2 linked regions of the Agarilytica rhodophyticola genome follow. The protein of the gene in region 1 binds, or shares a complex with, the protein of each later gene. Links are inferred from orthologs where the notes say so. Each region holds a gene or a part of one and is shown in the gene's direction. Other genes may lie near its edges.

Region 1 (4,584 bases):
CTGGTGTTTTAGAATGCAGTTGGCGAAAGTTTTTGAGTTCTTCAATAGGGAGATCATAGCCACTGAGGTGTAACAGTGAATAAATCAGCATAGAACCGTGGCCATTGGATAGCACGAAGCGGTCTCGATCAGGCCATTCGGGATTTTGTGGATTATGGTCAAGGTAATCACTCCACAGTACTTGAGCGATATCTGCCATACCCATGGGCGCTCCAGGGTGACCACTATTCGCTTTTTGCACTGCGTCCATACTCAAGGCACGGATAGCGTTGGCAAGATCTCTGCGAGATGGCATTGTTTTTCCTCCTCTATAAAATGAGAGGCGTATTCTCCACTAATGCATCTATTGAGTAAACTCACAAAGCCATTTGATATCACTATTTCCCCGGTTTTTATGCTTTAAATGAAGACAAATGTTAAGGCTTATTCGCGTTTTAGTCATGGCAATTAGGCAATATTTGACGCCACAACCCGCAAAAACTCAGCGCTAAACATTTCCTCTACAGGCTATATCAATATTTTTTGATATAGCCTATTAAGTTTGCTACACTCATTAGTATGTCGAATTTACAAACTCAGGAATCACACCCTATACAGGACTTCAGCCAGCTACTTAAGGCTGCTGGAGATATCTTACGGCTGGATATTTTGTGTGCACTGGCAAAGGGCTCTTTTGGTGTACTTGAACTGTGCACTGTTTTCGACATTAAACAGTCTGGTATGAGCCATCACCTAAAAGTATTAGCCAATGCAAATCTCGTGGTAACCAGGAAGGAAGGCAATTCCATTTTTTATCAGCGAGCGACGGTTAAACCAGAAGACCCAGCGGCAGAAATAAAAAGTGCTATATTTCAAAGCATAGATAAAGTTGAGCTAGCTGATAATGTGAAAGCTAATTTACAGAAGATTTATCAACAGCGTTCACAAGCCTCAAATGCATTTTTCTCGGAAAACTCAGAGCGGTTTACACAGCAACAGGATCTTATTGCCGCCTACGATGTATACGGTGTACATGTAGCACAAATGCTCGATAGTTCGAGCCTTAAAGATTTTGATGTGGCATTAGAAATTGGCCCCGGAGCTGGAGAATTTTTAGAAGTATTATCGGATAAATTCAAGTATGTTTCGGCAGTTGATAACAGCAGCGAAATGCTTGCCAAGGCGACTCATTACTGCCAACAAAAAGGACTATCGAATATTCACTTTATCTTAGATGATTCCGGATATTGCCGCCGCGTTGAGCACTCACTCAACTGCATTGTTCTTAACATGGTTTTACACCACATTCCATCGCCAGAACAAACGCTCGAAGATATTGCCCTAGGCCTCAGAAAAGGCGGAATTGTCATTATCTGTGACCTTTGCCGTCACGATCAAGATTGGACACACAACGCCTGTGGTGATTTATGGCTTGGATTCGAGCCTGAGGATTTAAACGCCTGGGCTAAGAGCAACCAACTACACCAGGGGCAAAGTAGTTATTTTGCTTTGCGTAATGGCTTCCAAATTCAAATACGCGAATTTATTAAAAACTAATTAACCATCAAACAAACACACTATTGAAGTTATTTTTAATATAAGGCTTTGATACAACAAGGTACTCAATATGTCTGAATATACTACGTTTACATCTGAATCTGTTTCAGAAGGTCATCCAGATAAAATGGCGGATCAAATCTCCGATGCCATACTCGATTCTATTTTGAAAGACGATCGCAATTCACGCGTTGCTGTTGAGACTATGGTAAAAACAGGCATGGTTGTGGTTGCCGGTGAAGTGAGAACATCTACTTATGTTGACCTAGAAGACCTGATCCGCGATGTGGTCTTAAATATTGGCTACAATTCAAGTGACGTAGGATTTGATGGTGCATCTTGTGCGGTATTAAATGCAATTGGTAAACAATCTGCAGATATCGCTGTAGGCGTTGACGAAGCAGCCGACAAAGAAATGGGCGCCGGTGACCAAGGTTTAATGTTTGGTTATGCAACGAATGAGACTGATGTATTAATGCCTGCCCCTATTTATTACTCCCATCGCCTTGTAGAAAAACAAGCCGAGCTTCGCAAAAATGGCACACATCAATGGTCGCGGCCAGATGCAAAAAGCCAAATCACATTGCGCTATGAAGATGGTAAGCCCGTCGCTATCGACGCTGTTGTCTTATCTGTACAACACAATCCAGATGTATCACAAGGTCAAATTCGCGAAGCAGTAATGGAAGAAATCATTAAACCTGTACTGCCGGAACAGTGGTTGCACGCCGATACTAAATACCATATCAACCCAACAGGACAATTTATTATAGGCGGCCCTGTAGGCGATTGCGGTTTAACAGGCCGAAAAATTATTGTTGATACTTATGGCGGCATGGCACGTCATGGTGGTGGCGCATTTTCTGGAAAAGATCCATCTAAAGTGGATCGTTCAGCTGCATATGCCGGCCGTTATGTAGCAAAAAATATTGTTGCCGCAGGCCTGGCTGATCGCTGCGAAATACAAGTATCTTATGCCATCGGTGTCGCAGAGCCAACGTCTATTTCTATTAATACTTTCGGCACAGGAAAAGTAAGCGATGACAAAATCATTGCACTTGTTAAAGAGAATTTTGACCTTCGTCCGAGGGGAATTATTGAAATGCTGGACTTACTTAAACCAATTTACCAGCAGACTGCAGCCTATGGACATTTTGGACGTGAGCAATTTGGATTCACTTGGGAAAAAACAGATAAGGCAGACGCATTAAAAGCAGCCCTTTAAATAAGAGCTTAAACGATTTGCACTTTATTTAAATACTCAATTATTTTATTGGAGAACAGCATGAACGCCGTTGTTAAAGCATTAGAAAATTTTACCGATTTTAAAGTTGCAGCAAAAACGCAAGAACAATTTGAAAGTGATGCTGCATGGGGTCGCCGTGAAATTGAAATTGCTGAAGGTGAAATGCCAGCATTAATGGCATTACGTAAAAAATATAAAGACTCTCAACCTCTTGCCGATGCACGTATTATGGGTTGCATCCATATGACAATCCAAACCGCTGTTCTAATTGAAACATTAGTAGAGCTAGGTGCAGAAGTGCGCTGGTCATCGTGTAATATTTTCTCTACACAAGATCATGCCGCTGCCGCTATAGCTGCAGCAGGTATTCCTGTTTTTGCATGGAAAGGCGAAACCGAAGAAGAATTCGACTGGTGTATTGAGCAAACTATTTTATTAGATGGCAAACCCTGGAACGCTAATATCATCCTTGATGATGGTGGCGATCTTACCGCAATGGTACATGATAAGTACCCAGCCATGCTCGATAGTATTCATGGAATTTCCGAAGAAACCACAACAGGTGTACATCGCTTGTTAGAAATGCTCGAGGAAGGCAAGTTAAAAGTACCTGCTATCAATGTTAACGATGCTGTTACCAAATCAAAAAATGATAACAAATACGGCTGCCGTCACAGCTTGAACGATGCAATAAAGCGCGGCACCGATCACTTGCTATCAGGTAAAAAAGCCTTGGTTGTGGGCTATGGTGATGTCGGTAAAGGTTCTGCTGCATCTCTACGCCAAGAAGGCATGATCGTAAAAGTAACTGAAATTGATCCTATCTGTGCCATGCAAGCTTGTATGGATGGATTCGAAGTAGTATCCCCCTATAACGACGGCAACAATACTGGCAAATTGGAAGATGTTAATACTGCTCTTCTACAAAACACCGATTTAATTGTTACCACTACAGGTAATGTTAACGTGTGTGATTCAGCAATGTTACAAGCCCTTAAGAAAAGTGCGGTGGTATGTAATATTGGTCACTTCGACAATGAAATCGACACGGCTTACATGCGTGAAAACTGGAAGTGGGAAGAAGTTAAGCCTCAAGTGCATAAAATTTATCGTAACGAAGACGATAAAAGTGATCACTTAATTTTACTTTCTGAAGGTCGCTTAGTGAATCTAGGTAATGCGACAGGCCATCCATCTCGCATTATGGATGGATCTTTTGCCAACCAAGTACTCGCTCAAATCTACCTTTACGAAAGTAAATTTGCCGATTTGCCCGCTGACAAAAAGCAAGATGCCCTTTATGTAAAAGTGCTCCCTAAAAAGCTTGATGAAGAAGTGGCAAAAGACATGGTAGAAGGCTTCGGTGGTGTATTAACCAAGCTCACTCCAACACAAGCAAAATATATTAATGTAGAAGTTGAGGGCCCTTTCAAGCCTGAGTCTTACAAATACTAATCATAACTCCTCTTGTAAAGTTCGCAGCTTATTCTGCGGACTTTACGTAAAAAGGAAACACTATGAGTGACTTACAAGAACTGCGTTTGAGTTTTGAATTCTTTCCCCCTAAAACCGATAAGGGAAGAGAAAAACTCAAAGATGTCAGCAGCCAACTAAATAATTTAGAGCCCGACTTTTTCTCGGTTACCTACGGGGCCGGCGGTTCCACTCGCGACAATACCTTTAATACCGTCACCACAATGAAGGAAAACGGATTATCCGTCGCGCCCCACCTTTCTTTCGGCGGTGATAACGAAGAGACAATGCTGGCGCTGCTCAAGCAATACCAGCAACATGGTATCGAT
Region 2 (3,743 bases), 760 kb from region 1 along the record:
TTCACAGGCTTTGGATACTATTTCCGGTGCAGTACAGACGATTAGTGATATGAACTCTCAGATTGCACATTCCGCTATAGAACAGCAGCGAGCTAGTGATGAGATCAATCAGCGTATTGCGGCTATCTCAGGGCATGTAACTAAGATGTCAGAAGTGGCAGATCAAAATGGTCAAGGCTATCACCTGTTAACCAGTAAAACTCAAGAACTCGACGATGTAGTCGGACAATTTAAAGTATGAGTTGAGAGTGGTATTGCAATAAAATTTATTTTAGGGATGTCTATCAATAAAAGCTTTATATACTTGTCGTTTTGCCTCTGAGCTTTCATGCCCAGCACGTAATCTCCAATACTTAGCACTTGCTATGGCCAACTTTGCCCCCATGTAAAGAGCAACACTTTAATAAAGGTGACTGCTCTTGCATCCTATCGTTTTACTTTTTGTCGTAATGCCAATTTTGGAAATGGTCGTCTTGATCAAAGTTGGTGGTGTCATCGGGGTTTTTCCTACAGTTGGTTTAGTATTTTTAACCGCTGTGGTTGGTGTGGCCATGCTTCGTAGGCAGGGCTTGAGTACTATTTTGCGCGCACAGCAGAAAATGCACTCTGGTGAACTGCCCCTTAGTGAGATGGTTGAAGGTATCTTCTTAGCTGTTGGAGGAGCATTGCTGTTAACCCCGGGATTTGTCACTGATGCTCTCGGCTTTTGCTGTTTAATTCCTTTCACAAGGCAATTTGTTATTGGTATGGGAATGAAAGTTTTTAAGCCTTACGTGGTAGCAAAGCAGATGAAAACTCCTTCACAACACCATGAAACAATCGATGGTGAATTTAAACGTGAAGAATAGTGCCATATTTGTAAAAAATATCTATTTTAAGGTGTTGAAATTCTAGAAAGCAGACCCATTGTTGGGAACACGAGCGGAAGGGCTTTACTTCCCTCCTCAAAATGTAATGAATTTCTCGGTATAAACTGAGAGGTTTGTGAGATAAACCGGTTCGAAATTGAACTTAAAGATGTGAAAACGCTATTGGGAGAAACATCAATGAAAATTCGTCCTTTACACGATCGTGTTGTGGTTCGCCGCAAGGAAGAAGAAGAAACTACTGCTGGTGGTATCGTATTACCTGGTTCTGCTAAAGAGAAGCCAAATCAAGGTGTAGTAGTTGCCGTGGGCTCAGGCCGCGTATTGGATAGCGGTGAAACGCGCCCAGTTGACGTAAAAGAAGGTGACATCGTAGTTTTTGGCAAATATGCCGGTAGTGACACTATCGAAATCGATGGCGAGGAATTGGTAATCCTCAGCGAAAGCGATATTAAAGCGATAGTTGAATAAGTATTGATCTATTGATTCTAATGACTGAACTATATTATTCAGTCGAAGCAAAATTTAGTAAGGTTTAGTAAGGAATTATTACTATGGCGAAAATTGTAAAGTTTGGTGATGATGCACGTCAGCTGATGTTAGAAGGCGTAAACGTTCTGGCGGATGCGGTGAAGACCACTTTAGGCCCTAAAGGTCGCAATGTTGTTTTGGATAAATCTTTTGGCGCACCGACCGTGACTAAAGACGGTGTTTCTGTTGCTAAAGAAATTGAGCTAGAAGACAAGTACCAAAACATGGGTGCGCAGATGGTTAAAGAAGTGGCTTCTAAAGCTTCTGATGATGCCGGTGACGGTACTACCACTGCAACTGTACTTGCACAGGCGATTGTTAATGAAGGCCTTAAGTCTGTTGCTGCTGGCATGAACCCAATGGATCTTAAGCGTGGTATCGACAAGGCAGTTGCCGCAGCTGTTGAACATGTTAAGTCTATCGCTCAACCATGTGAAGACGGAAAATCTATTGCCCAAGTAGGTACTATTTCTGCTAACTCTGATTCTCACGTAGGTGAAATCATTGCAAGTGCGATGGAAAAAGTGGGTAAAGAAGGTGTTATCACTGTTGAAGAAGGTAATAGCCTTGAAAATGAACTGGATGTTGTTGAAGGTATGCAGTTCGATCGTGGTTATCTTTCTCCTTACTTTGTCACTAATCAAGAAAATATGTCTGTTGAGCTTGAAAGCCCATTCATCTTATTAGTTGATAAGAAAATTTCTAACATTCGCGAATTATTGCCAACGCTTGAAGCCGTAGCAAAAGCGGGTAAGCCTCTCATTATCATCGCAGAAGATGTTGAAGGTGAAGCATTGGCGACCTTGGTTGTCAACAATATGCGCGGTATTGTTAAAGTAGCTGCATGTAAAGCACCAGGCTTCGGCGACCGTCGTAAAGCTATGTTGCAAGATATCGCTATCTTAACTGGCGGTACTGTTATTTCTGAAGAAGTCGGTTTGGATCTTGAAAATACTACTCTTGAGCACCTAGGTTCTGCCAAGCGCGTTACTATGTCTAAAGAGAACAGCGTTATTGTTGACGGCGCTGGTCAAGCGGCTGATATCCAAGCGCGTGTTGCTCAAATCCGTGCGCAAATCGAAGAGACCTCTTCTGATTACGATCGTGAAAAACTTCAAGAGCGTGTTGCTAAACTTGCCGGCGGTGTTGCTGTGATCAAAGTAGGTGCTGCTACCGAAGTTGAAATGAAAGAGAAGAAAGCGCGTGTTGAAGATGCCTTACACGCAACTCGTGCTGCGGTTGAAGAAGGTGTTGTACCTGGAGGTGGTGTTGCACTTGTTCGCGCTGCCGCTGCTATTACAGACCTTAAAGGTGACAACGAAGACCAAAACCACGGTATTAACGCTGCCTTGCGTGCATTACAAGCTCCTCTTCGCCAAATCGTTGCTAACACTGGTGATGAGCCTGCTGTGGTATTGGAGCGAGTAAGCTTGGAAGAAGGTAACTTTGGTTACAATGCAGGTACTGGTGAGTACGGCGATATGATTGCTATGGGTATTCTTGATCCTGCTAAAGTAACTCGCACAGCTGTACAAGCTGCAGGTTCTATCGCAGGCTTAATGATCACTACAGAAGCTATGGTTGCTGATAAGCCAGAAGAGAAAGGCGCTCCAGCTGCTCCAGATATGGGTGGCATGGGCGGAATGGGTGGCATGGGCGGCATGATGTAAACGCTGCTTACTGCATATTTTCCCAAAAGCCTCTGTATCTTTTCGGTGCAGAGGCTTTTTTATAGCTGCAGATGTATGATCACTGGTGTTTTGCAATATCCTCTCTTTCCTTTAATTTCAATCCATAGTTAAATAGCTCTATGCATTTGAAAAGCAGAGATTTTGCTTAATCCAAACATCCGTAAATTTACGAATATATGCCGTATGTTTTCCCATAGTACGTGAGCCGTTTATATTTCATTGCAGAAATTTATCATCAATCTTTGCGAAAACAATTGGCTAAATATACCTTTAACCGTCAGTATTATACTGCGAAAAACTAACCCTCAAGGAATCCTAGATTATGGCTTTTGAATTACCCGAATTACCTTATGCAAAAGATGCACTTGCCCCTCATATCTCAGCTGAGACTTTGGATTTCCACTATGGTAAGCACCATCAAACTTACGTGACTAAGCTAAATGGTTTGGTTCCTGGTACTGAGTTTGAGGGCAAAACACTTGAAGAAGTTGTTAAAACATCGTCTGGTGGTGTTTTTAACAATGCTGCGCAAATTTGGAACCATACTTTCTATTGGAACTGCTTGAGCCCCAATGGAGGAGGTGAGCCCTCAGGTGCATTAGCTGATGCAATAAACAGCGCTTTTGGATCTTTTGAGAAGTTTAAAGAAGAGTTT

The links. The genes of interacting proteins can lie anywhere in the genome.
Region 2: the proteins of metK (region 1) and groL are in contact, whole or in part, in a cryo-EM structure (PDB 8P4O), measured with the Escherichia coli proteins. The link is inferred for Agarilytica rhodophyticola from one-to-one orthologs.

What each region holds. Positions count from the first base shown.
Region 1 is NZ_CP020038.1:1,533,621-1,538,204, reverse strand. The notes cover bases 740-3,683. They hold metK (methionine adenosyltransferase), read left to right. Parts: upstream 740-1,606; coding sequence 1,607-2,761; downstream 2,762-3,683. Other genes in these bases: ahcY (adenosylhomocysteinase), read left to right, coding at 2,822-3,683; BVC89_RS06545 (ArsR/SmtB family transcription factor), read left to right, coding at 740-1,536. In the rest of the region: tkt (transketolase), read right to left, coding at 1-295; more of BVC89_RS06545, read left to right, coding at 559-739; more of ahcY, read left to right, coding at 3,684-4,237; metF (methylenetetrahydrofolate reductase [NAD(P)H]), read left to right, coding at 4,300-4,584. UniProt on the Escherichia coli protein: Catalyzes the formation of S-adenosylmethionine (AdoMet) from methionine and ATP.
Region 2 is NZ_CP020038.1:2,290,678-2,294,420, forward strand. What follows is about bases 821-3,743. They hold groL (chaperonin GroEL), read left to right. Parts: upstream 821-1,420; coding sequence 1,421-3,067; downstream 3,068-3,743. Other genes in these bases: BVC89_RS09710 (FxsA family protein), read left to right, coding at 821-848; groES (co-chaperone GroES), read left to right, coding at 1,047-1,337; sodB (superoxide dismutase [Fe]), read left to right, coding at 3,411-3,743. Outside these bases: BVC89_RS09705 (methyl-accepting chemotaxis protein), read left to right, coding at 1-241; more of BVC89_RS09710, read left to right, coding at 420-820.